2 regions of the Streptomyces sp. NPDC036813 genome follow, and region 2 is predicted to be linked to the other one. Evidence: riboswitches for the same ligand, from Rfam matches in the RefSeq annotation. Region 2 holds a riboswitch; the other holds the start of a gene.
The links. Region 2 has a riboswitch for glycine ahead of gcvT (glycine cleavage system aminomethyltransferase GcvT). Riboswitches for the same ligand answer to the same signal wherever they lie in the genome.

Region 1: linked by a shared signal. The riboswitch ahead of gcvP (aminomethyl-transferring glycine dehydrogenase) and the one ahead of gcvT (glycine cleavage system aminomethyltransferase GcvT) in region 2 are both predicted to bind glycine.

The regions. Positions count from the first base shown of each region.
Region 1 is NZ_JBVJPV010000014.1:3,442-19,086, reverse strand. Features, by position in the region: gene ACZ67Q_RS26860 (APC family permease) at 1-747, shown strand, start outside; gene ACZ67Q_RS26855 (TOBE domain-containing protein) at 828-1,223, shown strand; gene modA (molybdate ABC transporter substrate-binding protein) at 1,408-2,229, shown strand; gene modB (molybdate ABC transporter permease subunit) at 2,226-3,071, shown strand; gene ACZ67Q_RS26840 (ABC transporter ATP-binding protein) at 3,186-4,271, shown strand; gene ACZ67Q_RS26835 (TOBE domain-containing protein) at 4,300-4,719, shown strand; gene gcvP (aminomethyl-transferring glycine dehydrogenase) at 4,771-7,656, opposite strand; glycine riboswitch at 7,833-7,928, opposite strand; gene ACZ67Q_RS26825 (PRC-barrel domain-containing protein) at 8,042-8,413, shown strand; gene ACZ67Q_RS26820 (DNA polymerase IV) at 8,499-9,995, opposite strand; gene ACZ67Q_RS26815 (MerR family transcriptional regulator) at 10,126-10,809, opposite strand; gene ACZ67Q_RS26810 (bifunctional nuclease family protein) at 11,081-11,554, opposite strand; gene ftsR (transcriptional regulator FtsR) at 11,640-12,377, opposite strand; gene ACZ67Q_RS26800 (FHA domain-containing protein) at 12,421-13,254, opposite strand; gene ACZ67Q_RS26795 (DUF881 domain-containing protein) at 13,445-14,311, opposite strand; gene ACZ67Q_RS26790 (small basic family protein) at 14,317-14,649, opposite strand; gene ACZ67Q_RS26785 (DUF881 domain-containing protein) at 14,646-15,551, opposite strand.
Region 2 is NZ_JBVJPV010000013.1:252,728-268,372, forward strand. Features, by position in the region: gene ACZ67Q_RS26610 (TIGR03086 family metal-binding protein) at 85-672, shown strand; gene ACZ67Q_RS26615 (thioesterase family protein) at 659-1,519, opposite strand; gene ACZ67Q_RS26620 (alpha/beta hydrolase) at 1,673-2,908, shown strand; gene ACZ67Q_RS26625 (trimeric intracellular cation channel family protein) at 3,096-3,752, opposite strand; gene ACZ67Q_RS26630 (ABC transporter ATP-binding protein) at 3,816-5,360, opposite strand; gene ACZ67Q_RS26635 (ABC transporter ATP-binding protein) at 5,384-6,481, opposite strand; gene ACZ67Q_RS26640 (ABC transporter permease) at 6,478-7,476, opposite strand; gene ACZ67Q_RS26645 (ABC transporter substrate-binding protein) at 7,587-9,380, opposite strand; gene ACZ67Q_RS26650 (ABC transporter permease) at 9,454-10,461, opposite strand; gene ACZ67Q_RS26655 (enhanced serine sensitivity protein SseB C-terminal domain-containing protein) at 10,781-11,581, opposite strand; gene ACZ67Q_RS26660 (enhanced serine sensitivity protein SseB) at 11,683-12,477, opposite strand; gene ACZ67Q_RS26665 (AAA family ATPase) at 12,535-13,200, opposite strand; glycine riboswitch at 13,370-13,465, shown strand; glycine riboswitch at 13,466-13,574, shown strand; gene gcvT (glycine cleavage system aminomethyltransferase GcvT) at 13,615-14,733, shown strand; gene gcvH (glycine cleavage system protein GcvH) at 14,843-15,220, shown strand; gene ACZ67Q_RS26680 (serine hydroxymethyltransferase) at 15,238-15,645, shown strand, end outside.

The DNA of each region.
Region 1 (15,645 bases), on a different contig from region 2:
AAGCAGGGCGGCGCCTACGCCACCGGCGTGCTGGTGCTGATCAGTTCCGCCGCGATCGCCGTGACCATCGCGGCCCGCAAGGCCGGCCAGCGCGGCTGGACCATCGGCTTCGCGGTGATCTCGGCGGTGTTCCTCTACACCACGGTCGTCAACGTCATCGAGCGCCCGGACGGCGTGAAGATCGGCGCCTGCTTCATCGCCGGCATCATCCTCATCTCCTTGCTGTCGCGCCTGCTGCGCGCCTTCGAGCTGCGGGTGACCAGCGTGACTCTGGATCCGATGGCCGAGCGGTTCATACGGGACATGTCGAGCCGGAAGATGCGCTTCATCGCCAACGAGCCCGACCGGCGCGACAAGGCGGAGTACCGCGACAAGATCGAGCAGATCCGCGAGGACAACGACATGCCGGAGCAGGACGACTTCGTCTTCGCCGAGGTGACCGTCACCGACCCGTCGGAGTTCGAGGGCGGTCTCACTGTGTGCGGCGAGGTCCTGCACGGCCGCTACCGCGTCCTGACGCTGCACTCCCCCTCCGTGCCCAACGCCCTGGCTGCGCTGCTGCTGCACGTCCGTGACACCACCGGCTGCACTCCGCACATCTACTTCGAGTGGACCGAGGGCAATCCGTTCCGCAACTTCCTGCGCTTCTTCCTCTTCGGTTCGGGCGAGGTCGCCCCGGTGACGCGTGAGGTGCTGCGCGAGGCCGAACCGGACCGCGAGCGGCGCCCTCGCGTCCACACGGGCTGACACCCCCCGCGCCCACACCGGCTGACACACCGGCCGCCCCGCATCGGGTGCGTGTCGCCCGCGCCCTTATCGTGACCGGCATGCAGTCCTACACAATCGGCCAGGCAGCCCGGCTCCTCGGCGTGAGCCCCGACACCGCGCGCCGCTGGGCGGACGCCGGCCGCGTGACCACCCACCGCGACGACAGCGGACGGCGGCTGATCGACGGACGGGACCTGGCGGCGTTCTCCGTGGAACTCGCGAAGGCGGGCACCGGTGAGGAGGAGACGCCGTACACCTCCGCCCGCAATGCCTTCCACGGCATCGTCACCGCCATCAAGCTCGGCGACGTCGCCGCCCAGGTGGAGATCCAGGCCGGGCCGCACCGGCTGGTCTCCCTGCTCACCCGGGAGGCCGTCGAGGAGCTGGGCCTGGAGGTCGGCATGGAGGCCACCGCCCGCGTGAAGTCGACAAACGTACACATCGACCGCGCCTGACCCGCGCCGCAGACACATGCGTCACGGGTGCCGTACGAACGCACATGCCGCCCGTGACATCCTCCGGCATAGCTCATGCGATGCGACAGCAGACTTCTCCCTGGCAGATGCGCCAGTATGATCGGCAGATGGGAGGGGTCCGCTGGGCTGCCTCCGCCATGAGCACCGAGGGAGTCAACCCGTGATGACCCGTCCCGCCCGCCGGACCCTGTCGATCGCCGGTGCGTCGGCCGCCGCGCTGCTGGCGCTGAGCGCCTGCTCCTCGTCCTCCGACTCGGCCGACTCCTCCGGCTCGTCGGCCACCTCGAGCGCGTCGTCGTCGCCGCAGGTGACCGGCACGGTCACCGTCTTCGCGGCCGCCTCCCTCAAGGAGAGCTTCACCGCTCTCGGCCAGGAGTTCGAGAAGGCCCACCCGGGCACCAAGGTGAGCTTCAACTTCGGCGGCAGCGACTCCCTCGCGGCGAGCATCACCGGCGGCGCCCCCGCCGATGTGTTCGCCGCCGCCAGCCCGAAGACGATGAAGATCGTCTCGGATGCCAAGGACACGGCCGCGGCGCCGACCACCTTCGTGCGCAACCAGCTGGAGATCGCCACCCTGCCGGGCAACCCCGACAAGGTCGCCTCCCTGAAGGACCTCACCAAGTCCGGTCTGAAGGTCGTGCTGTGCGACAAGAAGGTGCCGTGCGGCGCAGCCGCCCAGAAGGCCCTCAAGGCGAGCAGTCTGACGCTCACCCCGGTCTCCTACGAGCAGGACGTCAAGAGCGCCCTGACGAAGGTCGAGCTGAAGGAGGCCGACGCCGCCGTCGTGTACAAGACGGATGTGAAGGCGGCCGGTGACAAGGTGCAGGGCGTGGAGTTCCCAGAGTCGGCCAAGGCCGTCAACGACTACCCGATCGCCCTGCTGAAGGACGCGCCCAACGCCCGGGCCGCCCAGGCCTTCATCGACCTGGTCAGGTCCGCCGAGGGCCAGAAGGTGCTGGCCGAGGCCGGGTTCCTGAAGCCGTGACGTCCCTGGGCAGGACCGGCGCCGCGGACACCCTTCAGGGCGGTCCGCGGCGCCGCCGCGCCCGCACGGGCGTCCCCCTCGCCCTGCTGCTGCCCGCGCTGCTGGGCCTGGCGTTCCTGGTGCTGCCGCTGGCCGCCCTGCTGATCCGGGCGCCTTGGAGCACCCTGCCGGACCAGCTGACCAGCACCGAGGTGTGGCAGGCGCTCCAGCTGTCCCTGATCTGCGCCACCGCCGCGACCGCGCTGAGCCTGGTCGTCGGCGTGCCCCTGGCCTGGCTGCTGGCCCGGACCGAATTCCCCGGACGCGGTCTCGTGCGCGCCCTGGTGACCCTGCCCCTCGTCCTGCCGCCGGTGGTCGGCGGCGTCGCCCTGCTGCTCGCCCTCGGCCGCAACGGCGTGATCGGGCAGTGGCTGGACTCCTGGTTCGGCGTCACCCTGCCGTTCACCACGACGGGCGTCGTCCTCGCGGAGACCTTCGTGGCGATGCCCTTCCTCGTCATCAGCGTCGAGGGCACCCTGCGCGCCGCCGACCGCCGCTACGAGGAGGCCGCGCAGACCCTGGGCGCCTCCCGCTTCACCGCCTTCCGCCGGGTCACCCTGCCGCTGATCGCGCCGGGCGTCGCGGCGGGCGCGGTGCTCGCCTGGGCGCGGGCGCTCGGCGAGTTCGGGGCCACGATCACTTTCGCCGGCAACTTCCCCGGCCGGACACAGACCATGCCCCTCGCGGTCTACCTCGCGCTGCAGAACGACCCGGCGGCGGCCATCGCGCTCAGCCTGGTGCTGCTCGCCGTGTCCGTGGCCGTGCTGGCGGGTCTGCGGGACCGATGGATGAGCGCCTCATGACCGGCACCGGGAAGAGCGCCCGTGACCGACGCCGAGAAGACCCGCTCGACGCCAAGAGGACCACCTCGTGACCGACACCGAAAAGTCCAGCTCGTGCACCGAGACGACCGCCCCGTGACCGACACCGAGAAGCCGACGACCGTATCCCCCGCCCGAGGCGCCGAGGGTCTGGACGCCCATCTCGTCGTCGACCGCGGCTCCTTCCGGCTCGACGTGACCCTGAAGGCAGCTCCCGGCGACGTCGTCGCCCTGCTCGGTCCGAACGGCGCCGGCAAGACCACCGCCCTGCGCGCCCTGGCCGGACTCGCTCCGCTGACCGGCGGCCGGCTGTGCCTCGACGGCACGAGCCTGGACCGTACCCCGCCCGAGTCCCGCCCGGTGGGTGTCGTCTTCCAGGACTACCTGCTCTTCCCGCATCTGACGGCCCTGGACAACGTGGCGTTCGGGCCGCGCTGCCAGGGAGCGAGCAAGGCGGAGGCCCGCGCCGAAGCCGCCGGGTGGCTGGAGCGGATGGGCCTCGCCGAGCACGCCGGCGCCAAGCCGCGCCGTCTGTCCGGCGGCCAGGCCCAGCGCGTCGCCCTCGCCCGCGCGCTCGCCACCCGGCCCCGGCTGCTGCTGCTGGACGAGCCGCTGGCCGCCCTGGACGCCCGTACCCGCCTGGAGGTGCGCGCCCAGCTGCGCCGCCATCTCGCCCGGTTCGAAGCCGTGGCCGTCCTGGTCACGCACGACCCGCTGGACGCCATGGTCCTCGCCGACCGCCTGGTGGTGATCGAGCACGGCCGGGTGGTCCAGGAGGGCACCCCCGGTGACATCGCCCGCCACCCGCGCACCGATTACATCGCCCAGCTGGTCGGCCTGAACCTCTACCGCGGCCGGGCCGACGGCCACACCGTGACCCTCGAGGCCGGCCCCGAGATCACCACCACCGAGCACCTCACCGGCCATGTCTTCGTCGCGTTCCCGCCGGGCGCGGTCACCCTGCACCGCGAGTGCCCGACCGGCTCCAGCGCCCGCAACCTGTGGCGCTGTGAAGTGGCCGGCCTGGAGACCCACGGCGACCAGATCCGCGCCGACCTCACGGGTGAGCTGCCTCTGGCCGCCGACCTCACCACGGTCGCCGCGGCCGAGCTGGACCTGCACCCGGGTGCACCGGTCTGGGCGACCGTCAAGGCGACGCAGACCCACGCATACCCGGCCTGACCGGACACCGGCGCTACGGTGGGGCGCCATGACCCTGAGCATCCGCAACCAGCTCTCCGGCACCGTCACCGCCGTCCAGTCCGGCGAGGCCATGGCCACCGTCCGGGTCCAGCTGAAGGGCGGCCGGGAACTCACCGCCGCCGTCACCCTGGACGCCGCAGAGGACCTCGGCCTCGCCCCGGGCTCCGCCGTCCGCGCCCTGGTCAAGTCCACGGAGGTCTCTCTCGCGACGGGCCCCGTCGAGGGCCTGTCGATCCGCAACCAGCTGCCCGGCACGGTCACCGACGTCACCAGCGGCGGCGCCATGGCCATCGTCAAGGTCGCCGTCGAGGGCACCGAGCTGACCGCCGCCATCACCAAGGACGCCGCCACCGACCTCGCGCTGTCGGCGGGCTCCTCCGTCGTCGTCCTGATCAAGGCCACCGAGGTGGCCCTGGCGACCGCCTGAAACGGAACGAGGGCCCCCGAAGCCGGGGGCCCTCACTCACCTCAGGACGTCTCAGTCCTCGTACGCGTCCAGCGGCGGGCACGAGCAGACCAGGTTCCGGTCACCGAAGGCCTGGTCGATACGGCGCACCGGCGGCCAGTACTTGTCCGCGGCCGACACACCGGCCGGGAAGACGGCCTCCTCGCGGCTGTAGGCGTGCTCCCACTCCCCGCCGAGCGCAGCGGCGGTGTGCGGGGCGTTCCGCAGCGGGTTGTCCTGCGCGGACCACTCGCCGGAGCCGACCTTCTCGATCTCCGCGCGGATGGCGATCATCGCGTCGCAGAATCGGTCCAGCTCGGCCAGGTCCTCGGACTCGGTCGGCTCGATCATCAGCGTGCCGGCCACCGGGAAGGACATCGTCGGCGCGTGGAAGCCGTAGTCGATGAGCCGCTTGGCGACGTCGTCCACGCTCACGCCGGTCGCCTTGGTCAGCGGGCGCAGGTCGATGATGCACTCGTGCGCGACCAGGCCCCCGGGGCCGGTGTACAGCACCGGGTAGTGCGGCTCGAGGCGCTTGGCGATGTAGTTCGCGGACAGCACGGCGACCTGCGTGGCCTGCTTCAGGCCCTCCCCGCCCATGAGGCGGACGTACGCCCACGAGATGGGCAGGATGCCCGCGGAGCCCCACGGCGCGGCCGAGATCGGGCCGACGCCCGTCTCCGGGCCGGCGGTGGGCTGCAGCGGGTGGTTCGGCAGGTACGGCGCGAGGTGCTCGCGGACCGCGACCGGGCCGACGCCGGGGCCGCCGCCGCCGTGCGGGATGCAGAACGTCTTGTGCAGGTTCAGGTGGGAGACGTCACCGCCGAAGTGGCCCGGCTTGGCCAGGCCGACCAGCGCGTTCAGGTTGGCGCCGTCGACGTACACCTGGCCGCCGGCCTCGTGGACCTGGGCGCAGATGTCGGCGACGTGCTCCTCGAACACACCGTGCGTCGACGGGTAGGTGATCATCAGCACCGCCAGTTCGTCGCGGTACTGCTCGATCTTCGCCCGCAGGTCCTCGACGTCGATCTCGCCGTCCTCGGCGGTCTTGACGACGACGACCTTCATGCCGGCCATCACGGCGCTGGCGGCGTTGGTGCCGTGCGCGGAGGACGGGATGAGGCAGACGGTGCGCTGCTCGTCGCCGTTGGCACGGTGGTAGCCGCGCACGGCCAGCAGACCGGCCAGCTCACCCTGGGAGCCGGCGTTCGGCTGCAGCGAGACCTTGTCGTAGCCGGTGACCTCGGCGAGACGGTCCTCCAGCTCGTGGATGAGCGTGAGGTAGCCCTCGGCCTGCTCGGCGGGCGCGAAGGGGTGCAGCTGGCCGAACTCGGGCCAGGTGACCGGCTCCATCTCGGTCGTCGCGTTGAGCTTCATGGTGCAGGAACCCAGCGGGATCATGCCGCGGTCGAGCGCGTAGTCGCGGTCGGACAGCTTGCGCAGGTAGCGCAGCATCGCCGTCTCGGAGCGGTGCTGGTGGAAGACCGGGTGGGTCAGGTAGGCGTCGGAGCGCAGCAGGTCCTGCGGCAGCGCGTCACCGGCGGAGGCGTCCAGCGCCTCGATGTCGCCCTCGACGCCGAAGGCGCCGAACACGGCGGCCAGCTGGTCGCGGGTCGTGGTCTCGTCGCAGGCGAGGGAGACGTGGTCGGCGTCGACCAGGTACAGGTTGACCCCGTTGTCCCGCGCGGCGGCGACGACCTCGGCGGCCCGGCCCGGCACCCGCACGGTGACGGTGTCGAAGTAGACGCCGTGCACGACCTCGACGCCGCCGGCCTTCAGGCCCTCGGCGAGGATGCTGGCGTACCGGTGCGTGCGCTGGGCGATGCCCTTCAGGCCGTCCGGCCCGTGGTACACGGCGTACATCCCGGCCATCACGGCGAGCAGCACCTGCGCGGTGCAGATGTTGCTGGTGGCCTTCTCCCGGCGGATGTGCTGCTCACGCGTCTGCAGCGCCAGCCGGTACGCCTTGTTCCCGTCCGCGTCCACGGACACGCCCACGAGCCGCCCGGGCAGGCTGCGCGCGAACTTCTCGCGTACGGCCATGTAGCCGGCGTGCGGGCCGCCGAAGCCCATCGGCACACCGAACCGCTGCGTGGTGCCGACCGCGATGTCCGCGCCCAGCTCGCCCGGCGACTTCAGCAGCGTCAGCGCCAGCAGGTCGGCGGCGACGGTGACCAGCGCGCCCAGCTCGTGCGCCTGGTCGATGACCGGCTTGATGTCGCGAACGGCACCGGAGGCGCCCGGGTACTGGAGCAGCACGCCGTTGATCTCGCGGGCGGCGATGTCGGCCGGGATGCCGTCGCTGAGGTCGGCGACGACGACCTCGACGCCGGTCGGCTCGGCACGCGTCTGGATGACGGCGATGGTCTGCGGCAGCGCGTCCGCGTCGACCAGGAAGAGACCCTTCTTGTTCTTGCCCATGCGCAGGGACAGCGCCATCGCCTCGGCGGCGGCCGTGCTCTCGTCGAGCAGGGAGGCACCGGAGGTGGGCAGACCGGTCAGGTCGGCGACCGTGGTCTGGAAGTTCAGCAGCGCCTCGAGCCGGCCCTGGGAGATCTCCGGCTGGTAGGGCGTGTACGCCGTGTACCAGGCCGGGTTCTCCATGACGTTGCGCAGGATGACCGGCGGCGTGAAGGTGCCGTAGTAACCGAGGCCGATCATCGAGCCGAGGACCTGGTTGCGGTCGGCCAGGGAGCGCAGCTCGGCGAGCACCTCGGCCTCGCTGCGGGCGCCCGGCAGGTCGAGGGCGTCGGCGTTCTTGATCACATCCGGCACCGCGGCGGCGGTGAGCTCGTCCAGCGAGCCGTACCCCACCTGGGCGAGCATCTTGGCCCGAGCCTCGTGGTCGGGGCCGATGTGACGCTGCTCGAAGGGAATCCCCTTCTCGAGCTCGGAGAGCGGAATGCGATGGGCGGTCATTGCGGAGGCCTCCTGGTCTGACACGACCTTCGAGGGGCACCACGGCACGGGTACCCGAACGGCCTCCCCCTCTGTCATCTCGACCTGAGAGCTTCACCGGAGCGCCCGAGAGCACCCGGCTTTCACCGTCGGTGAGAGCGGAGGCCGTCGGCACCCGCCCTGCTTTCCAGAGTGACCTCGTCCGTGCGGTACGTGAGCCTGAGAGATTCCGGGGAGGATTTGCTCCTTCGGCGCCTCCGATGATGTCTGGAGGACTCTCCCGCACGGGGTCAGCAGCCGTAGTCAGCCTACCAGCGAGGTCAACGCCGGGGCCCTCGAGTGGCCGCCGTCACGATTGTGCTCTTTCGTAGTGCTTACAACAGTCTTGCGAGCGAGTGGAGGGCCCGTGCAGACCGAGATCGATCCGCGCAACCTGATCGGCCGCAAGGCGTTCGACCGCAGCGGCGTCAAGATCGGCACCGTCGACGAGGTCTATCTCGACGACGCGACGGGCGTGCCGGAGTGGGCCGCCATACGAACGGGTCTGTTCAGCAGGGACGCCTTCGTCCCGCTGGAGCCGAGCGAACTGATCGAGGGCGCACTGCACGTCCCCTTCGAACGCGCCCTGATCAAGGACGCCCCCGACTTCGGCGTGGGCCGCCATCTCTCACCGGAACAGGAACTCCAGCTCTACCACCACTACGGCCTCGACATCGCCGCCCCTCCCCCGCTCCAGGACCACGACTTCGGCAAAGTGGCGGGCACGGAGGAGCCCTGACCGGCAGATCCGGACCGAACCCATTCCCACCAGCACACCCGTCCCCACGCGGCAGTACGGGGCCGGCACACCCGTGTACGCCGCTTCAGCCGAGGGAAGACGGCCCCCTCCACCCGCTGGCCGCCGGGTGGCCGGCCTCGGTGCCGTCGGCCGCTCGCCCGTCGGCCGCAGACCCGGCCCCCGGTCCGGCCGTCCCCGGAGCCGCTTCGTCGAGGTGCGCCGCCGGGACGTCCGGTCTTCGCACCAGCGGCAGCGGTTCCGTCGGCTCCAGCGCGGGGTCGTCCGTCCGGAACGTCCGGACCCGGCCCGGCTCCGAGTCCGGTGTCTCGAAGCGGACCGTGACCCGGCCCAGGCCGCTGCCCTGGATCCACCCGTGCCCGTACTCCGTGTGCCGCACGTCGTGCCCCGGCAGCCAGCGCCGCTCCGCCGGCTCGGGTTCCTCGGCGAGGGGCTGCGGCGCGTGTGGAACGTCGTCGTCCTCCTGCGGTGCCTCCGCCCGCGCCCGCGCCCCCGCCGCCTGCGCGAAGAGGTCCTCCTGGGTGTAGTCGGCCAGCCCGCTGACGCCGACGCCGAGCAGCCGCACCCCGCCCGTGGTGTCCACCGCGTCCAGCAGCCGCAGCGCCGCCTCCCGGACCACCGCGGGATCGTCCGTGGGCCCGCGCAGCGTCTCCGACCGGGTGAGCGTCGAGAAGTCGTACCGCCGCACCTTCAGCACGATGGTCCGCCCGGACAGGCCGGCGGAGCGCAGCCGCCGCACACACCGGTCGGCCAGCCGCTGCACCTCGAGCCCGATCCGCAGCCGGTCGTGGATGTCCACGTCGTAGGTGTCCTCGACGGAGACCGACTTGGCCTCCCGCTCCGCCACCACGGGCCGATCGTCGTGCGCCAGCGCCATGGCGTACAGACCGTGCCCGTGGGCCTTGCCCAGCAGCCGGACCAGTTCGTCCTCACCGGCCTCCACGATCTCGTCGACCGTGGTGATCCCCGCCCGCCGCAGATGGTCGCCGGTCGCCGGCCCGACCCCCGGCAGGGTCCGCACCAACAGCGGCCCGAGCAGCGCCCGCTCGGTACCCGGCTCGATCAGCACCAGCCCGTCCGGCTTGGCCCGCTCGGAGGCGATCTTGGCGATCATCTTGGACGCGGCGAGCCCCACCGACCCGGTCAGCCCGGTGACCGCCCGGATGTCAGCGCGCAGCTTCAGCCCCGCCCGCTCGGCCGACGCACTGTCCCAGGCGACTCCCCCGGCCTCCAGGTCCACGAACGCCTCGTCCAGACTGAGCGGCTCCACCAGCGGCGAGAGCGCCCGCAGCAGCCCCATCACCTGTTCGCTGATCGCCCGGTAGAAGGTGAAGCGGGGCGTGAGATACGCGGCGTTCGGCGCCAGCCGGCGCGCCTGGGCCGTGGGCATCGCCGAATGGACCCCGAAGACGCGCGCCTCGTACGACGCGGTCGCCACCACCCCGCGCGGCCCGAGCCCGCCCACGACGACGGCTTTCCCGCGCAGGCTGGGCTTGGACGCCTGCTCCGCCGAGGCGAAGAAGGCATCCATGTCCAGATGCAGAATCGTGGGCGCGGTCCTCACATGTCCGATCCTGCACCACACAACTGACAACGCCGCCCCGACGGCCGGTCCGGCACGGTCCCGCGGCGGCGGAGCCGGCACCGCGTCGCACGGCGGCAGCCGAGGCTGCGGGCCAGAGCGCCCGGTTGCGCTAGACCGCCCGGTTGCGCCGACGCGCCAGCTCGTCCCCCGGGTTGTGCCCGACCAGGGTCTCGCCCGTGTCGACACGCTCGCCGTGCAGCTGCGACAGCGCGTGCTCCACGTCCCGCCACACCACGCCGACGGCGATGCCGAAGATGCCCTGTCCGCCCTGCAGCAGGGCGTGCACCTCGTCGGGCGAGGTGCACTCGTAGACGGTCGCGCCGTCGCTGAGCAGGGTCATGCGCTCCAGGTCGCTGAATCCCCGCTCGCGCAGGTGCTGGACGGCGGTGCGGATGTTCTGCAGCGACACCCCGGTGTCGAGGAACCGCTTGACGATCTTCAGGACGACGACGTCACGGAAGCTGTACAGGCGCTGCGTACCGGAACCGTAGGCGGGCCGCACGCTGGGCTCGACAAGTCCGGTGCGGGCCCAGTAGTCGAGTTGCCGGTAGGTGATTCCGGCGGCCGCGCAGGCCGTCGGACCCCGGTAGCCGATCTCCTCGGACGCCATGGACGTCGCCTCTCCGCCGCTCGGCACGGCCGTCGGTCGCTGCGGAGCGTGATCGGTCGCGCTGCCGGGATGGGCATACCCGCTGCTCGAGCGCAGCCGAGAGCCAGGGGAAGGAAGGGGACCGCTCCCGCCGAAACCGCGTTCGGGGGCACCCCCAGCCCTACCGCCGCCGCTGCTTCTCACGCCGACCTCCGTCCTCGACCTGCCTTCTCGAAGGTAGGCAGCCACCAGGGGTGCGTCAACGACCGCCACACTCGGCACGCCGAGTGATAATCACCCTAAGAGTGGTTTCCCGTACCCCATCGCGGGGAAAGGCTAGCCGAATGCGCTCGAGGCAGGGCGTAGGACGCTCTCACGCGCCATCGGCACATGCCGACATTGTCGACCGCCGCGCCGCACGCCGCGACCTGCGCGGACCGGACCTCCCGGCCCGCGCCGGCCCCGTTTCCCGCGGCTACTGGCTGCTGGTGCCGAAGTCCTCCGGCGAGATCTGGTCGAGGAACTCGCGGAACTTCTCCACCTCGTCCTCCTGCTCGTCCGGAATGGCGATGCCCGCGTCGTCGAGCACCGCGTCACTGCCGTAGATCGGCGTGCCGGTGCGCAACGCCAGCGCTATGGCATCGGACGGACGGGCGCTCACCTCGACGCCGCTGGCGAACACCAGCTCGGCGTAGAAGACGCCTTCACGCAGGTCCGTGATGCGGACTTCGGTGAGTTCCTGACCGACGGCCTCCAGCACGTCCTTGAACAGGTCGTGGGTCAGCGGCCGCGCGGGGGCCATGCCCTGCTGGGCGAAAGCGATCGCCGTCGCCTCCCCCGGCCCGATCCAGATGGGGAGGTAACGGTCGCCTCCCACTTCGCGCAGGAGCACGATCGGTTGGTTGGAGGGCATTTCGACCCGGACACCTACGACATCGAGCTCGTTCACACAGCAACCCTAGGCCGTGCCCGGGATGTTTGGGTAGTCGGGCAGGGAACGCATGGATGATCATCACATCCGGCGCCCGCCCGGCTCAGGGCAGCCGCACCCCGAGAGCGGTCTGCACCAGCGCAGCATGCAGCTTGACGGCGAGGTCCGCCAGCTCCTTCGTCCGGTCCTCGGCATGAGCCCTGGTCTGCGGATTGCGGTGGCGCTTGAGCGGGGCCACCACCTGCTCCACCAGCCCGGCCTCGCGGTCGGCGGCGGCCTTCATCACCCGCAGATGGCGCGGCTCGATCCCGAACCGGCCCAGCTGGGCGATCAGCGAGGCCACGGTGACCGCCTCCGCGTCGTACACGCCCTCCTCCAGCTGAGCGATCAGGCCGTACGACTCCCACTCCTGGAGTTCCTGCTCCCCGATCTCCGCGGCGGCCAGCAGCTCGGCGCGGCCGATCCGGGCGACGGTGGGCTGCTGCGGCAGCTCACGCAGCTGCTCGCCGTCCCTTTGCCGGCCGAGCGTCGGCAGGCGGACGCTCTCGCCGCGCTCCACGGCGTCCAGGTGCTCGCGAATCACCTTCAGCGGCAGATAGTGGTCCCGCTGCATCCGCAGCACCCGGCCGAGGCGCTCGACGTCCTGGGCGCTGAACTTGCGATAGCCCGAAGGGGTCCGCTGCGGCTCGATCAGCCCCTCCGACTCCAGGAAACGGATCTTGGAGATGGTGACCTCGGGGAACTCCTCGCGCAGCACGTTCAGCACGGTGCCGATGCTCATCAGACCACTGTCCGCCGCGGCGGTGCCGTGGCCGGCACCGCCGCCCGGTGTTCGAAGCATGGACCTTCCCTGGGGGTGCCCCCGGACTCAGTCCGAGGGAGGGTCAGTAGCCCCGCTGGCTCGCGTAGAAGACCAGCCGGTACTTGCCGATCTGCACCTCGTCGCCGTTGTGCAGGGCGACCTGGTCGATGCGCTCGCGGTTGACGTAGGTGCCGTTGAGGCTGCCCACGTCGGCGACCGTGAACGTGCCGTCCGGGCTGCGCCGGAACTCCACGTGGCGGCGCGAGACCGTGACGTCGTCCAGGAAGATGTCGCTCTGCGGGTGACGGCCGGCCGTGGTCAGCTCACCGTCCAGCAGGAAGCGGCTGCCCTGGTTCGGCCCGCGACGCACGACCAGGAGCGCGGAACCCAGCGGCAGGGCGTCCACGGCCGCCTGCGCCTCCGGGGACAGCGCCGGAAGCTGCGTCTGACCGGTGACCTCGGCGTCGTAGGCCTCGATGCCTGAGATGGAGATCGTGGACGTCGTCTCGGAGGCACGCTCCGGCACCGCCCCGGCGCGCAGCGGCGCACCGCAGTTGTTGCAGAAGCGGCTGTTCTCCGCGTTGCGGTGACCGCACCTCGTGCAGACCAGGGCCGACATGGACGGATCCTCCTGCTGCGGCTGCCCCGCCGGGGCATGGGACGCGTACGGGTCGGACGAGAACCCTCCACCCGTACCTGAGGTTGACGGTTGGCCGAAACCTATGCCGCCGGCCTGGCCAGGGTCAACAGACGGCGCGCCCTGACCTCCGGAAATGCCACCGCCCGGACCAGCCACCTGGTCCCGGAACAGCGGACGCTGTGCCTCTTCGTCCGGCTGGGCACGATGGCGAGCGGTCGCGTTGCTGTCGCTGCCCTCTCGCGCGCTCTTGCCGAACAACCTCGCAAACAACTTCACGGGCGATTCCCCTTGACCGAAACAGACCCGCCCGTGGGGCAGGACGAACCCTGACTGAACACACCGGTCGACCCGGACATCCTCACAACGTCCGTATCCACCAAACAGTTTCCACCACGCACCACCCCTTCGGTGCGCCGACCCCCCGCAAGCTCATGCCCTCGTGCGACGCCCCCCATGCACCCCCGGTTCACTGGGAGGACGACCGAGCGTAGTCAGGCTGCTTCGCCGCTCGCAAGGCGTCCACGACGATCTTGCTCGATCGCTCGACAGTCACCGTGGCCTGCTCCTTCTCCAGGGTCTGCACCACGCCTCCAGGGATGTTGAGCGCCGGTTCGAGGTCCTGCGGCTTGCCGATGACCTTGAAACGATAGGGCGCGGTGATCTTGTTCCCGTCGACGCTCACGCTCTTGCCGGAGTCGGTCAGGTAGGTGCCGGCGACCACCCGGACATCGTTGACCTGGATCGCCTCCGCGCCCGCCGCGCGCAGCTCCTGGATCGCGTCGAGCAGCATGTCCGCCTGGACCGTCCCCTTCGGGTCGTCGATGGTCATCGTGATGCCGGGGCCCTGCGCCGCCACCGTGCCCGCCAGAATGCCGAGTTGCCGTTCCTTCTCCACCGTCTGCTTGCGGGCCTCCTCGGCCTGGTCGGAGCTGTTCTCCAGCTCCTGGCGCTGCTTGTCGAGCCCCTGCTTCTCGTCCTCTAGACGCTGTGTGCGGTCGTCGAGTTCATCGAGGATCCGGACAAGATCCTCCTGCCGGGCGCCGCGCAGCGCGCTGTCACTGTCGCTGTTGGAGGCGACCTGGACGGCGAGCCCGAAGCCCAGACCGAAGAGCAGCACAGCCACGATCAGTTGGGCCCGCGTGACACGCGGCGGCCACAGCCCCTTCACCAGTCGCTGCCGACCGCTCACCGCACCGTCCGGCGCGGCCCCGGGAGCGGCCTCGGCCTCGGGGGCCTGCGCCGGCACCTCCTCGGGCAACTCCCGGCGCAGCTTGTGGTCGGGTGTCCCGGGCTGGTCGCTGCTGTTCTCGGGCGTCTCGTCCTCGTTGCTCATCGCCCTCACGCCCGGAACACGTGCCGTCGGATCGCCGCGGCATTGGAGAAGATCCGGATGCCGAGCACGACCACGACACCCGTGGACAGCTGCGCACCCACGCCCAGCTTGTCCCCGAGGAACACGATCAGCGCGGCCACCACCACGTTCGACAGGAACGACACCACGAAGACCTTGTCGTCGAAGATGCCGTCGAGCATGGCCCGCAGACCACCGAAGACGGCGTCCAGTGCCGCCACGACGGCGATCGGCAGATACGGCTCGACGACCGCCGGAACCTCCGGCCGGACCAACAGGCCGGCCACGACTCCCACGACGAGGCCCAGTACGGCGATCACGATGTGCCCTTCTCAGTCTTTGCCGTGTTCGGCTGTGCTGTACGTACGATCACGCTCGGCGCCGCGGGCAGCCGGAGGTCGCTCTGCACGGAGATGTTGGTACGGATGCCGTAGTTCTCCTGCAGGGCGTTCAGATACAGCCCGTCCGCGCTGTCCTGGAACCGCGCGCTCAGCTGTTCGCCGTCCCCCACCGCCAGCACCGTGTAGGGCGGCACCAGAGGCTTGTTGTCGACCAGTATCGCGTCCCCCGCGGCCCTGATCGCGGACAGTGCCGTCAGCCGCTGCCCGTTGATCGCCACGGCCTCGGCGCCGGACGCCCACAGGCCGTTGACCACCCGCTGCATGTCCCGGTCGCGCACCCGGCCCGTGTCGGAGAACCCGCTGGTCTCCCGCGGGTTTCCGGCCTGTCCGGAAGTGGCTTCCTTGGCGTCGTCCACGACCAGCTTCACGCCCGGCCCGTGCACGGCGGTCGCCCCGGACAGGATGCCCACGAGCTCCGCCTGCTCGCCGCCCCCGCTCGTCCTGAGCGCCTCGCGCTGCCGCGCGCTCACCTCGTCACGCAGCTGGTCGACGGTGCCCTCGAGGTCGTCGGCCGTCTTCGTCTCCCGGTCGATCCGGTCGAGCAGCTCCTGGCGCTCCTTGGCGACAACGGGGGCCGCCACCCGCGCCTGCGCGGCGCCGACGGTGACCACGAGCGCCGCGAGCACCAGTCCGGCGGCGAGCCCCAGCTTGGCCTTCAGCGTCTTCGGCAGGCCTCCCGAACCGGCCGCCCGCTTACGGGCGGCGGCCTCCGCATAGCCGTCGTCGAGGCTGTGGTCCATGACGTTGGTGAGCAGCGACATGGACGCGTCCGGCCGCGACGGTGGCGTACGAGTGCTCCGAACGGGGGGCTGCTGCGGCATGCCGCACATCGTCGCACGTCGCGACGGATTCCTCCGAATGGCCCCACCGGCGTGCCGGACAGGCCCCTGTTGGGGAGCCTTGTCCGGCACGCAC
Region 2 (15,645 bases):
CCCGGAAACCCCGGTGCAAATGTTGACGGAAACTGTCAGGTTATGGGCCGAACCTCGGGGCACCGACCGAGAGAGAGGTACCCGATGAACGCCATCGACCCGCGCCCCGTGTACACCCGCGCCACCGAGCAGGCCGCCGCCCTGATCCGGACCGTCCGGCCCCGGCAGCTGGACGGGCCCACCCCGTGCACCGAGTTCGACGTACGGCGGCTGCTGAGCCACATGGTCGGCGGCACGCTGCGGATCGCGGTGGTCGGCGAGGGCGGCGACGGCATGGCCGTACGGCCGTTCGCGGAGGGTGTGGAGGATGCCGGCTGGCCCGAGGCGTACGACGAGGTCCGCACCCGGGCGCTGAAGGCGTGGGAGTCCGACGAGCGGATGGACGCGCCGGTGCGGGTCCCGTGGGGCGAGGTGCCGGGGCGGCAGGCGCTCTCGGGATATGTGATGGAGATCGTCACCCACACCTGGGACCTGTCCGAGGCGCTCGGCCACCCGCTCCCCCTCGACGCCCCACTGGCCGAATTCGCCCTGGCCACGGCCGAGCGCGTGCTTCCCGCGACGCGCCGTGGCGGGGACACGCCGTTCGAGCGGGTGCGGTCCGCCCCCGAGGGGGCGGACGCCTACACCCGGCTCGCGGCCTGGCTGGGCCGCGAACCCCTCAGCCGAGCCTGACGCGGGCCAGCTGCCGGGACTGGGCGACCAGTCGGTCGGCACTGTCCCAGACCTCGGCGTCCTCCTCCAGGAAGCCGCCGGCGAGATTGCGCGTGGTGATGGCCACCCGCAGCGGACCGGCGGCCGGGCGGGCACGCACGTGCACGGTCAGCTCGACCGTGGGCACCCAGCCCTTGAGCCCCATTTCGAAGGCGGTGGGCGGCAGGGCGTCCACCGCGAGCAGCAGGGAGAGCGGGTCGGCGTCGCGGCCGTCGGCGAGGCCGAACCAGGCCCGCATCTCCCCGTTGCCGGAGGGCTGCCCGAGCGCCCAGCCCAGGGTGGCCGGGTCGAGCTGGATCATCAGCCGGTCGGTGATGGCGGAGCTGCCCGGGATGGGGGCGGGACTGTCCTGGGGGCCGAAGCACTGCTCCATCGGCGGGATGGCCGGGGGCTTCGCCGTGGTGCGCACGTCGTCGGGCAGCTCGGCCAGGTCGCCGTACGAGGCGAGGACGCGGATCCGCTCGACCTCGTGGCCCTCGTCGTCGTACTGGAAGAGGGACGCCTGGCCGGTGGAGAGGGTGCGGCCGGTGCGGACGACGTCGGTGCGGATCACCGCGGGGCCCGGCTGGGAGGCGGTGAGATAGTGCGCCGAGACGGTGAAGGGGTCGGGGTGCGGCAGGGCGTCGGCCAGGGCGCGGCCGAGGACGGCCAGCAGGTAGCCGCCGTTGACGGCGTTGATGATCGTCCAGCCGGCCGAGAGGTCGATGTCGTAGACACCGGGGGCGCGGCGGGTGACGGCGGTGTCGCGGTCGAACTCGCTGTCACCGATCACGGCCCGGCGGGCCGCTGCGGAAGCTGCTTCTGGCATGCCATGAACGGTACAACAGGTAACTACTAAGCGGTAGCTTTTCTGCTCTGTGACCCCGCGCGCACCGCCGCCCAGGTGAGGCTTCGGCAATTAAACGGTAAGTGTCCGTATCGGTCCGTAAACCTTGTGGGCGTTATCGCCCTCTCTAGGGATATGAGCCTCACCGGGACTCCGTTCCTCTACCTCTTGATCGTGCTGGCCGTCGTGGCCGTGCTCGTTCCTCTGGTCCTGTGGTCACGGCTGCGCGGACCGAAGGCCCTGCGCGCCGCGGCCCGGCTGCTGATGCTGTTGTTCGCCCAGGGCACCGCCGTCGCCCTGGTGTTCGTCCTGGTCAACAATTCCAACAACCTGTACGACAACTGGGACGACCTGCTCGGCACCGGCGACCACGTCCACCAGGCCGCCGACCTCGGGGCGAACGGCACGGGCAACATCGCGCTGGACAAGCTGCCCAAGGTCAAGCAGAAGTTCAGCCCGGCGACGGGACCCGGCATGCGCGCCGCCGGCGGCGTGCAGGTCACCCAGCTCAAGGGACAGGTGTCCGGGGTGGACGCCGAGGTCTACGTCTGGCTGCCGCCGCAGTACCACCTGCCCGGCTGGCGGCACTACAAGTTCCCGGTCGTCGAGGTGCTGCCGGGCTACCCCGGCTCGGCGAAGGCCTGGTTCGGGTCGATGAAGGCCCACGAGCAGTTGCTGCCGCTGATGCGCTCCGGTGAGGTCGCGCCGTTCATCCTGGTCGCGCCCCGCACCAACCTGCTGGCCGGCGTGGACACCGGCTGCGCCAACATCCCCGGCACGGTCAACGCCGACACCTGGCTGAGCGTCGACGTGCCGAAGATGGTCACGGACAACTTCCGCACCCAGCCCGCGCCGGGCGGCTGGGCGGTCGCCGGCTACTCCGCCGGGGCGCACTGCGCGGCCAAGCTGGCCGTCGCCCACCCCGACCGCTACCGGGCCGCCGTGAGCCTGTCGGGTTACAACGACCCGATCGGCGAGAGCAACTCCCTCGCCGCACAGACCCGCGCGCTGCGCGACGCGAACAACCCGTACATGCTGCTGCGCAAGGCGAAGGTGCCGCCGCAGATCGCCCTCTACCTGTCCGGCCAGCCGCGCGACGGCTACGAGGCGGCCATGGCCCTGAAGCAGGTCGCCAAGGCGCCCACCACCGTCCACGTGGTCTATCTGCCGCGCACCGCGGGCGGGCACACGATGGCCCTGTGGAAGCCGCAGGTCGACGCGGTCTTCCGCTGGCTGTCGGTGCAGATGGGCAAGCACGGCGTGAAGGACCCCACCGCCTCCGCTCCCCCGGCCACCCGGAAGACGGGTTCCACCCGCGCCGAGCTGGCCAGCGGCGCCCCCTCGGGAGCCACGACGGGCCGCAAGCAGTGAGCCTCCGGCAGGCCTGCGCAAAAGGATCGTTTCGCCGCGGGGTGCTTCCGGCGGGGGAGCCGAGGAGGCCGTAGTCGTCTGCGGGTGCGTCGGGGCTGGTCGCGCAGTTCCCCGCGCCCGTGGGGGGGACGGCAGCGTCGGTCGTCGGCTCCGGGCCCCGGTGGGACGCGGCACCGTCGGTCGTCGGTCACTCCTCGCGTACCGTCGAGCGGCGGTTCCAGGCTCGTGGGGCGCGCCAGTGGAAGCGCATCGCGAGCAGGCGCAGGACGAACGCCGTCAGCGCGGCGAGGCCGCTGGCCAGCGGAGTGAGCGCGTCGTAGCGGATGCACAGGGCCACCATGGTGGAGCCGACGATCGCCGGGACCGCGTAGAGGTCGCGGTCCCAGCGCAGCAGCGACGGCACCTCGTTGGCGAGTACGTCGCGCAGGACGCCGCCGCCGACCGCGGTCGCGAGGCCGAGGGTGACCGACGCGGTCAGGCCGAGCCCGTAGGCGTACGCCTTCGTCGTCCCGGCGACGCAGAACAGGCCGAGGCCGGCGGCGTCGAAGACGAGGACCGCCGCCTGGATCCGCTCGACGTGCGGATGCAGGAAGACGACCACGAGCGCGGCGAGCAGCGGCGTGACGAAGTAGCCGAGGTCCGTGAACGCGGCCGGCGGTACCGCGCCGATGATCAGGTCCCGGAACAGCCCACCGCCCAGCGCGGTGACCTCGGCGAGGACGCCGATGCCGAAGACGTCGAAGTTCTTGCGCACGGCCAGCAGCGCGCCGGAGATGGCGAAGACGAAGATGCCGACCAGGTCGAGCGTGTGCTGGACGGAGGGGCTGAAGAGCTGGGGGATCACCCGAACATTCTGACGTCTCGAGGGGCGTGCACCTGGCAAAGCCAGGCCACGCCCCTCGAGCCGCTACTTCTTGGAGCTGTCCGGGGAGTCCTGCTCCTCGGCGCCGGCCGACGCCTCCGCGGGCTCCTCCGCCTCGGCACTCCCGGCGGACGCCGGCTCCGTGCCCCCGGCACTCCCGGCGGACGGCTGCTTTGTGCCCTCGGCAGCTTCCTCCGTCGAGGCCGCCTCCGCACTCTCCGCGGAAGCCCCGGCTGACGCCGCCTCAGCACTGCCGGCAGAAACCTCCGCCGCCTCAGCGCCCTCGGCAGAAGCCTCAGCCGACGCCACCTCGGCGTCCTCCGCCGAAGCCTCCGCCGACGCCACCTCAACAGCCTCCGCAGGAGCGTCCGTCGACACCCCCTCGGCGCCGTCCGCAGAAGCGTCCGTCGACGCAACCTCCGCCGCCACCGCCGCCGACGTCGCCGCCGACTCCGCGAGGACCTCGTCGGCCACCAGCTCCGCCGCCTCCTTGGCGATGGTCAGCAGGACCGTGTCCTGCGGCTGCTGGTCCTCGAAGTTCTCCGGGTGATGGCACGCCACCCGCTGCCCCGGCCGCAGCTCGGCCAGCGGCGGCTCGGTCGTCGCGCAGATCTGCGTCGCCTTCCAGCACCGCGTGTGGAAGCGGCAGCCGCTCGGCGGCGAGATCGGCGAGGGCACGTCGCCCTTGAGCAGGATGCGCTCGCTCTTGGCGTTCCTGCGCCGCGGGTCCGGGATCGGCACCGCCGACATCAGGGCCTTGGTGTACGGGTGCATCGGCGACCGGTACAGCTGCTCGCGGTCGGCCAGCTCCACGATCTTGCCGAGGTACATCACCGCGATCCGGTCCGAGACGTGCCGGACGACCGACAGGTCGTGCGCGATGATCACGTACGTCAGGCCCAGCTCCTGCTGGAGGTCGTCCAGCAGGTTGACGACCTGGGCCTGGATCGACACGTCCAGCGCGGAGACCGGCTCGTCGGCCACCACGAGCTTGGGGCTGAGCGCGAGCGCGCGGGCGATGCCGATGCGCTGGCGCTGGCCGCCGGAGAATTCGTGCGGGTAGCGGTTGTAGTGCTCGGGGTTGAGCCCGACCACCGACAGCAGCCGCTGCACCTCCTTCTTGATGCCGCCCTCGGGCGTGACGCCCTGGAGCCGGAAGGGGGCGCCGACGATGGTGCCGATGGTGTGGCGCGGGTTCAGCGACGAGTACGGGTCCTGGAAGATCATCTGCACGTCGCGGCGCATCGGGCGCATGCCCGTCACCCCGAGGTGCGTGATGTCCTTGCCCTCGAACTCGACCTTTCCGCCGGTCGGTTCGAGCAGCCGGGTGATCAGCCGGCCCATGGTCGACTTGCCGCAGCCCGACTCGCCCACGACGCCGAGGGTTTCGCCGCGGCGCACCTCGAAGTCGATGCCGTCGACCGCGTGGACCGCGCCGACCTGCCGCTGGAGGAGGCCCTTCTTGATCGGGAAGTGTTTCTGCAGCCCGGTCACCTTCAGCAGGACGTCACCGTGCTCGGCGTCCTTGGTGAGGGTGGCCGCGCCGGCGGCCCTCGTCTGGGTGCCGTCGCTCTGCGCGGGCAGGGTCACGTCCGTGTCCTTGGAGTTCTCGCTCACAGCTTCGGCGCAATCTCTTCGGTCCAGATACGCTCCCGCTGCTCCGCGCTCATGTGGCAGGCGGCCCAGTGCCGGCTGCCGACCTCGGCCAGCTCGGGGCGGACGGTGCGGGTGGCGTTGTCCTTGGGGACGTCGGCGTACGGGCAGCGCGGGTTGAAGGCGCAGCCGGACGGGATGTTGATGAGGGAGGGCGGGGAGCCCTTGACCGGGATCAGGCGCTCCTGCTGCTCGCGGTCCAGGCGAGGCATCGAGCCGAGCAGGCCCCAGGTGTAGGGGTGGCGGGGCTCGTAGAACACCTTCTCGGCGGGTCCGCGCTCGACGCAGCGGCCGCCGTACATCACCAGGATGTCGTCGGCCAGCTCGGCGACGACGCCCAGGTCGTGGGTGATGATGATGACCGCGGAGCCGAACTCCTTCTGCAGATCGCGGATCAGGTCCAGGATCTGCGCCTGGACGGTCACGTCCAGCGCGGTGGTCGGCTCGTCCGCGATGAGCAGCTCGGGGTTGTTGACCAGCGACATGGCGATCATCGCGCGCTGGCGCATACCGCCGGAGAACTCGTGCGGGTAGTTGTCGACGCGCTTGTCGGGCTGCGGGATGCCGACCCGGTCGAGCATCTCGACCGCGCGCTTGCGGGCGGTCTTCTTGTCGACGTCGTGGTGGATCCGGTAGGCCTCGACGATCTGCTGACCGATCGTGAAATACGGGTGCAGCGCCGACAGCGGGTCCTGGAAGATCATCGCCATCTGCCGGCCGCGCAGCTTGCGCACGTGGTCGGGGTCGGCGGAGAGCAGCTCGGTGCCGTCCAGCCAGATCTCGCCGGATATCCGGGCCTTGCGCTTGCCGTACTGGCCGGCGGTGTGCAGGCCCATGATGCCGAGCGAGGTCACCGACTTGCCGGAGCCCGACTCGCCGACGATGCCGAGGGTCTTGCCCTTCTCCAGCTGGAAGCTGAGCCCGTCGACGGACTTGACCACGCCGTCGTCGGTCGGGAAGTGCACCTTCAGGTCGCGCACTTCGAGGAAGGCCGACGGCGGCGTCGAGGCGGGGGTGGGCTCACCCACGGCCGCCGCGGTCTTGCTCAGTTCGGTCATGAGAGCCTCACTCGGGGGTCGATCACGGCGTACAGGACGTCGACCACGAGGTTGGCGATCAGCACCGCGAGGGACGTGATCAGGACGACTCCGAGGATGATCGGCAGGTCGACGTTGCGGATCGCGTCGAGTACGGCCCGTCCGAGGCCGGGCAGGTTGAACGTGGACTCGGTGAGGATCGCGCCGCCGATGAGGGCGCCGAGGTCCATGCCGAGCATGGTCAGGATGGGCGTCATCGTGGAGCGCATGGCGTGCTTGCCGATGACGACCGGCTCGCCCAGGCCCTTGGCGCGGGCGGTGCGGATGTAGTCCTCGCCCAGCACCTCCAGCATGGTGGCGCGGGTGATACGGGCGTACATGGCCGCGTACAGGAAGGCGAGGGTGACCCAGGGCAGGATCATGCCGCCGAACCAGCCGGTGAAACTCTCGCCGATGGGCACGTACTTGGCGTCGATCCAATGGAGCCCGAAGGCGAAGATCGCCAGGCTGAGCAGACCGGTGAAGTAGATCGGCAGGGACACACCCGCGAGGGCGACGACCATGGCGCCGCGGTCCCACAGGCTGCCCCGCTTGAGCGCGGAGAGCACACCGGCCGCGATGCCGAAGACCAGCCACAGCACGGCCGCGCCGAGGGCGAGCTCGAGGGTGACCGGGAAACGGTCGGTGAGGACCGGCCAGATGGCCTGCTCACTGCGGAAGGAGTAGCCGAAGCACGGTGCGGAGCAGTGGATCACGTCGCCGCCGCCGGAGTAGGTGCGGCCGGCGAAGATGCCCTTGAAGAAGTCCCAGACCTGGAGGTAGATCGGGTCGCCGAGGCCGAGCTTCTCCCGCACGCCCTCCACGGCCGCCGGGTCGGCCTGCTTGCCCACGAAGCTCAGGGCGATGTCGACGCCCGCCCACTTGGGGATCAGGAAGAAGATGCAGAACACGGCCAGGATGATGACCACGAGCATCACTGCGGCGGCGAACAACCGCCTGATGAGGTAAGCGAGCACAGCTTACGGCCCGCCGCGGGACCGCGGGCCCCGGAGGTCGTCCGGGGGCCCGCGGTCACGCCGCGCCGGCCTTCACCTGCCTTTCGTGCCGTACGGCGGGTGTGCCGGGTTTACTTCGAGTTCTTCAGACCGAGGTTGACGAAGTCGTACGTACCGCTGTAGCCGTCGGTGGTGTAGACGTTCGCCAGGTTGTCGCCGCGCCAGTTGATGAACTTCTCGAAGACGAAGGGCAGGTAGTAGCCGCCCTCCATCACCTTGTGGTTGATCTCCGTGGCGATCTTGGTCTTGCCGGCGTCGTCCAGCGTGTTCACGTAGCTGTCGAACAGCCCGTCGATCGTCTTGTCCTTGATCAGGGCGTAGTTGTTGTTACCGCTCTGCTGGATGTACTTGCTGTCCCACAGCGGCAGACCGAAGCCCTGCACGGACGGGAAGTCCGGGCCCCAGCCCATGATGATGATGCCGTAGCCCTTCTTCTGCACGTTCGAGGGGCTGCCGATGATGCCGGTGGTCTGCGAGCCGTCGTACTGGTCGATGTCGACGTTGATGCCGACCTTCTTCAGCGACGCCTGCAGGGACTGGGCGGTGGCCACCTCGACCGGCTTGTTGTTGCGCACGGCGATGGTGGTCTTGAAGCCGTTCGGCTGACCGCAGGCCTTCAGCTCTTCCTTGGCCTTGGCGGCGTTGCCGTTCTTGTTGGCGCCGGCGAGCTGGTACGGGTCGTACTTCTGGCCCTCGCCACCCGCGACGGACGGCGGCAGCATGTTGGTGCCGATGTCACCGCCGGCCAGGGGGCCGCCGCGCGCGGTCTGCAGGGAGACGTGGTCGGCGCCGTAGATCACGGCGAGGCGGCAGTGGATGTTGTCGAACGGCTTCACGCTCTGCGGGAAGACCGCGTAACGGATGTAGCCGGACGTCGGGTTGTCCAGGTTGCCCTTGTGCTGCTTGAGCGCCGTCTGGCGGCCCTGCGGCGACATGCCGGTCTGGTTGATGTCCAGGTCCAGGTCACCATTGATCAGGCGCTGGTCCAGCTCGTTGGCGTTGGAGAAGAACGTGACCGTGATCTTGTCCGGGTACGCCTTGCGGACCGGGTCCGAGGCCTGCTTCCAGTTGGCGTTGCGGACGAGGGTGAGGTCCTTGCCCGGGTTGTACGACTGGAACTTGTACGGGCCCGAGGAGAACGGCTTCAGACCGTACTTGGACTTGGTGTCCATGTCCTGGCGGACCGGGGAGGCCGAGGTGAGGGCCAGCATCTCCTCGAAGTCCGAGTTGGCCTTCGGCAGGTGGAAGACGATGGTCTTCTCGTCCGGCGTGTCGATCGCCTTCAGGCCGAGGTGGTCCGCGGAGGTGTCCTTGTACGGGCCCTTGTACTCGTTCTTGGGGTCGAGCACGTCCTTCAGGTAGGTCGGGCCGCCGGAGAGGACGTCCTGCGCCCAGATGCGCTCGATGCCGTACTTGAGGTCCTTGGAGGTGATCGGCTTGCCGTCCTCCCAGGTGATCCCGTCGCGCAGCGTGTACGTGTAGGTCTTGCCGTCGTCGGTGACCTTGGCGAGACCGGTGGCGAGGTCCGGGGTGAGGGTGGCGCCCTCCTTGCCCGGGGCCGGCTTGTTCGTGACCAGCTGGCGGCTGTAGTAGCGGGAGAAGTTCCACATGAAGCCGTAGTAGCCGCGCGTGGTGTCCCACGAGTCGGCGTCCTGGGCGGCGCCGAACCTCAGCGTGCCGCCCTTCTTCGCCAGCGAGGCCTGGGCGACCTTGTTGTTGGCGGCGTCGAAGCCGGCGGCACCGGACTTCGAGCCCCCGTCGTCGCTGCCGCCGCCGCCGCACGCCGCCGTGGTCAGCAGCCCGGCGACCACGAAGGCGGCGGCCATGGCCTGCTTGTGCCGCCCTGAGGTGCGTTGCGTAGTCACGATCTCGGATCCTCCGGTTTTGATGAGAGACCCCGTGCCAGGTGCTGCCACGGGTCGCTTGGGGTACGGCACTTCAGCGGGAGCCCTTGGGGTCGAGCGCGTCACGCACGCCGTCGCCGAAGAGGTTGAAGGCAAGAACGGTGATGAAGATCGCCACGCCGGGCACCACCATGTACATGGGGTCCGAGTCGTAGTAGTCGATCGCGCTCGAGAGCATCTGGCCCCAGGAGGCCGTGGGCGGCTTGACGCCCACGCCCAGGAAGCTGAGTGCCGCCTCGGTGAGGATGTTGGTGGGGATCATCATCGTCGTGTAGACGATGATCGGCGCCACGAGATTGGGCAGCAGTTCCTTGAACAGGATGTACAGCCGCCCTGCGCCCAGCGATCGGGCGGCTTCCACGTACTCGCGCTCACGCAGCGAGAGCGTCTGGCCGCGCACCACGCGTCCGATGTAGGGCCAGCCGAAGAATCCGATGACCACGACCATCATGAACACGCGCACGCCGGTGCCGGACAGGCCCAGCATGTTGTTCGGCATGACGGAGACCAGCGCGATGGTGAACAGCAGCTGCGGGAAGGCCAGCAGGCCGTCCATCACCCGGCTGATCAGCGAGTCGACCCAGCCGCCGAAGAAGCCGGCCAGGATGCCGAGGACCGTGCCGAGGACGACGGCGACGATCGCGGACAGGAAGCCGACCAGCAGGGAGATCTGCGCGCCGTAGAGGATGCGGGCGAAGATGTCGCGGCCGTTGACGGGCTCGACGCCCAGCCAGTGGTCCCCGCTCATGCCGCCCAGCGACCCCTTGGGGGTGCCGAACAGCGGGTCGATCAGGTTCTCGTGATAGTCGTTCGGGTCCTGGCCCACCACGCTGGTGATCACCGGGGCGAGCAGGGCGACGACGATGAGGAGCAGCACGACGACGCCGCCCGCGAGGGCGAGCTTGTCCCGCTTCAGGCGCTCCCAGGCGATCCGTCCCAGGGACCGGCCCTGGACGGCCTTGGCGCCGGTGGTCGCAACCGCCGCTTCCTCGGCCGCGCTCGGGGCCGCTTCCGCGGTCGGCTCGTGCAATGGTGCCGTCATCTGGCAGGGACCCCTCTCAACCGGCGGTAGCCGGCCCGCACTTGCCGCTGTGGCGGCATGGTCAGTCCGTCGTACGAAGTCGTACACAGGGGCGAGCGGCCCCTTGGAGCGGGAGTCTTCAACGCATTGGCGAGCAGTTGCCAGACTTGGTGAGGAAAGGATGCGTAAACGTGATGCGGTCTGGGGACTTCCGTTATCCGGACAGTGGGTAGCGCGGGCCGGACGGGGGCCAGTTGGGGCAATTCGGGCAGGTCGGGGTCATACGCCGTGATCTACGCGCGCAGAAGTGTGCCGGAGGGCGCGGCGAGCCGAGCGGGTGTCAGTACCGGCCGGGGGCGGGCGGGAAGCCGTAGCCGGACGCCGACGCCGGGGGCGCGGCGGCCGCGTGGGCCTCACGGTCGTAGAACGGACGCGCGTTGGCGCGCATCCACAGCACGACCGGGTCGTGGTCGTCGCTCATCGCCACGGTCGACACCGGCAGCCCGTCCGGCACCGCGCCGAGAGACTGCTGCATCATCGCCCGTACGGCGTCGACGGCGGCCGGCGAGGTGTCGTAGACGTCCAGGCCGATGGCGAGGTACGGCGCGCCGAGCGCCGGCTGCACCCAGGCGCGGCGCAGGGCGCGCAGGGGCGGGGTGCGGTGCGCGTTCTGCGCGAGCAGGGCGTAGAACTGCGGGATCTCGATGGCCGGTTCCGTCAGGCGCAGCGGGCCGGCGGGCTGGCGGTCCAGGCCGGTGGCGATGCGGCGCAGGTCGAGCCAGGGGATGCCGAGGCCGCCGCCGCGGGCGTGCGGGTTGAGCCACAGGCCGTGGTGGTCGGGGTAGAGGGCACGGGCCACCTCGAGGCCGTCGACCACCTCGTACGAGCGGTTCCAGCCGCTGGCGCTCAGTTCCTGGGCGGAGGTGACACAGGGGGCGTAGCCGTGGCCGTCGACCTCCATCGTGCCGTACTGGGCGTCCGGGGAACCGGCCTGGCCGTGCCACAGCAGCATCCAGACCTGGCCGGTGGCGGGGGTGGCGAGCGCGCGCAGCAGCGCCTCGTAGGCGTCGTACCGCCCGGGCGTCACCTGGCGCAGCATGTGCTCGACCTGGCCGGTCGCGGCCGTGCCGCTCGCGCTCACTTCGAATCGCCCTTTCGTACAACACCCTCGACCGAGCTATGAAACCAGGTTAAGTGGTGCGTGGGGAGGACCGGGGAGAACGATGCGCGACCGCGGGCGGGTCAGCCGCCCCTCGTGTAGAAGGGCCGCACCTTCTCCCTGAGCCAGATCGCCACCGGGTCGTCGCCCGCCAGGTCCAGCAGGATCAGGTTGACCGGCCAGGGGGCCGGGGTGGTGCCGAGGGCCCGGCCCAGGGCGTCCAGGGGGGCGTTGCGCAGGTCGCCCTCCCATTGGGAGAGTTCGACGCCGACGAACATCACCGGGTCGGCCGTCTCGATCGCGGCGAGGCAGCGGCGGGCCGTCAGGACGGTGCCGGTCGCCTCGAACTCGGCGGAGGCCGTGGAGAGGAAGTCGACGGGGTCGTCCTGCCAGTCCGGCTCGTACAGGCGGACCCGGCCGCCGCTCGCTGGGCCGTCCAGCGGGGTGCGGCCGGCCCGGCACACCTCGGCCACCGCGTCCGGCGGCAGCGGGATGCCGACCAGGCCGCCCGGGTTCACGGCGATGCCGACCTGCGCGGGCAGCCCGCGCGCGAACTCCACGGCGGGCGCGACGGTGTACGACATGTGAGAGCCGACGACCGATCGGAACTGCTCCTCGGAGCTGAAGACGGGGACGTAGGCCTGGCCGTCGATCTCGGTGGTGGGCAGGTCGAGGGGGCCGCTGTGCGGGCCGCCGCCGCCCGGCAGCGGGATCCACAGGAAGCTGCGGCCGAGCACCTCCACGATCCGGCCGCCGGCTCCCGGCACGCCGAGGGAGGCCGACAGCACCTCCTCCAGCTCGTTGCCGGGCCATCCGCCGTGCGGATGGGGGTGCGTCTGCGCCGGGAAGTCCGCCGGAAGGTCGGCAGGGAAGTCCATCTCTCCACCATGTGCTTCGAACCGCTGCTGTGGCTGAAAGGCTAACCGCACGGTGGTTCAGCCGGTGAAGGCGATCCGCCGCAGGGCGTCTGCCGCGTCCCGGTCGAGCACGACCGCCGAGTCGCAGCCGGCCGGCAGGTCGCCCCGCTGGACGGCGGACAGCAGCCGGGTCGTGGCGCGGCGGTGGCGGTGGAAGGCGTACCGCGAGACACCGCGGCCGCGTTCGCGCTGGCCGGTCAGGGCGGTGTCCGGGTCGACGTCGAGCAACAGCAGGTGCAGGGTGCCGCCGCGGCGGCGGGCGGCGCGGGCCAGCCAGCCGCGCACCCAGGACTGTGTGCCGCAGTCGTGCACGACGACGCCCTCGCCGCTCGCCAGCGCGCGGCGCAGGGCGGCGTAGTGGGCGAGGCGGACCAGTGGGCGGTAGAGCGCGTAGGGCAGCAGGCGGGGCAGTCGGGCGTCGTAGCGGTCCCGGGTGTCCTGGGAGTCGACGCGTATGCCCGGCACCGCGCGGCGCATGAGCGTGGACTTGCCGGAGCCGGGCAGCCCGGTGACGACCACCAGGTCGCGCGGGCCGAAGAGCAGGGCGTGCGGGCTGCGGCCGGCCCGCTCGCGCAGGTCCCGCACCACCGGGCCGGGCTGTGCCTCCAGGGCGGGCGCCCCCGGCTGCGAAGGCAGCGTGAGGCCCGGGGTCGTCGCGTACGCCGTGATCCTGTCCACCGTCATCGTCCTCCCCTGGGGTCAGGTGAAGACCTGCCCAACGTAGGTAAAGAGAAGGTAATGCCGGTTGTCTCGTGTTTTCGTGTGCGTACCGCCACAACCCGGTTACAGATGCGGCCTGCCGTCATCGGGCGCGGCGTGCAATGATGAGCCCGCCAACTGCATACCGGCCGTTTGAATCCGCGCGGGAGAGTTCCCAGCCGAAGGCTGGGGCGCCGAAGGAGCAAGTCCCTCCCTTGAATCTCTCAGGCCCCGTTACCGCGCGGGCGAGGCACATCTGAAAAGCGGGCCGTCCACGTCGGCGGCCCCACCCAAGGTGCAAGCCAGGACCGCGCGCGGTCATGGCGAACCTCTCAGGTTCCGATGACAGATGGGGAGGAACTTCCTCGCCCTGTCCTTCCCCTGGGAGACGACCGACCGATGAGCAGTACCGAACTCCGTCACACCGCGCTCGATGCCGTGCATCGCTCGCTCGGCGCGACCATGACCGACTTCGCCGGCTGGGACATGCCGCTGCGCTACGGCTCCGAGCGCGACGAGCACAACGCCGTCCGCACGAAGGCCGGGCTCTTCGACCTCTCCCACATGGGCGAGATCACCGTCACCGGCCCGCAGGCCGCCGCCCTCCTCGACTTCGCGCTGGTCGGCAACATCGGCGCGGTCAAGGCCGGCCGCGCCCGCTACACCATGATCTGCCAGGCCGACGGCGGCATCCTGGACGACCTGATCGTCTACCGGCTCGCCGAGACCGAGTACATGGTCGTCGCCAACGCCTCCAACGCCCAGGTCGTCCTCGACGCGCTGACCGAGCGCGCCGCGGGCTTCGACGCCGAGGTGCGCGACGACCGCGACGCGTACGCGCTGCTCGCCGTGCAGGGCCCCGAGTCCCCGGGGATCCTCAGGAGCCTGACCGACGCCGACCTGGACGGCCTGAAGTACTACGCCGGGCTGCCCGGCACCGTGGCCGGGGTGCCCGCGCTGATCGCGCGCACCGGCTACACCGGCGAGGACGGCTTCGAGCTGTTCGTGAAGCCGGGGCACGCCGTCGAGCTGTGGCAGGCGCTGACCAAGGCCGGCGAGGGCGTGGGCCTCGTCCCGTGCGGCCTGTCCTGCCGGGACACGCTGCGCCTGGAGGCGGGCATGCCGCTGTACGGGCATGAGCTGACCGCCGCCCTGACCCCCTTCGACGCCGGGCTGGGCCGGGTGGTCAAGTTCGAGAAGGAGGGTGACTTCGTCGGGCGCGAGGCACTCGCCGCGGCCGCCGAGCGCGCCGAGTCCGACCCGCCGCGCGTCCTGGTCGGCCTGGTCGCCGAGGGCCGCCGGGTCCCGCGCGCCGGGTTCCAGGTCGTCGCGGACGGCAAGGTCATCGGCGAGGTGACCTCGGGCGCCCCCTCCCCCACGCTGGGCAAGCCGATCGCCATGGCCTACGTGGACGCGGCGCACGCCGCGCCGGGCACGCCGGGTGTCGGCGTGGACATCCGCGGTACCCATGAGCCGTACGCGGTCGTGGCGCTGCCGTTCTACAAGCGGCAGAAGTGACACTGTCGTAAGCCCTCCGACGTGACATGGGGCACATCGCCCCTGGTCACGCGCGTCTTCGCAGTCCCCCATTCATCAGCACAGACCCGCGTACAGGAGAATTCAGGCCATGAGCAACCCCCAGCAGCTGCGCTACAGCAAGGAGCACGAGTGGCTGTCGGGCGCCGAGGACGGCGTCTCGACGGTCGGCATCACGGAGCACGCGGCCAACGCGCTCGGTGACGTCGTGTTCGTCCAGCTCCCGGAGGTCGGCGACACGGTGACCGCGGGCGAGTCCTGCGGCGAGCTGGAGTCGACCAAGTCCGTCTCGGAGCTGTACTCCCCCGTCAACGGTGAGATCACCGAGGTCAACGAGGATGTCGTCAACGACCCGTCGCTGGTGAACTCGGCCCCCTTCGAGGGCGGCTGGCTGTTCAAGGTGCGCGTCACGGGCGAGCCGGGCGACCTGCTCTCCGCCGCCGAGTACGACGCCTTCATCGCCGGCTGAGAGGTCGCAGGAATCCCATGTCGCTTCTGAACACGCCCCTGCACGAGCTCGACCCGGACGTGGCCGCCGCGGTCGACGCCGAGCTGGACCGTCAGCAGTCCACCCTGGAGATGATCGCCTCCGAGAACTTCGCCCCCGTGGCGGTCCTCGAGGCCCAGGGCTCGGTGCTGACCAACAAGTACGCCGAGGGTTACCCGGGCCGCCGCTACTACGGCGGCTGCGAGCACGTCGACGTCACCGAGCAGATCGCGATCGACCGGGTCAAGGAGCTGTTCGGCGCCGAGTACGCCAACGTCCAGCCCCACTCGGGCGCCTCCGCCAACCAGGCCGCGCTGTTCGCGCTGGCCCAGCCCGGCGACACCATCCTGGGCCTGAACCTGGCGCACGGCGGCCACCTCACCCACGGGATGCGGCTGAACTTCTCC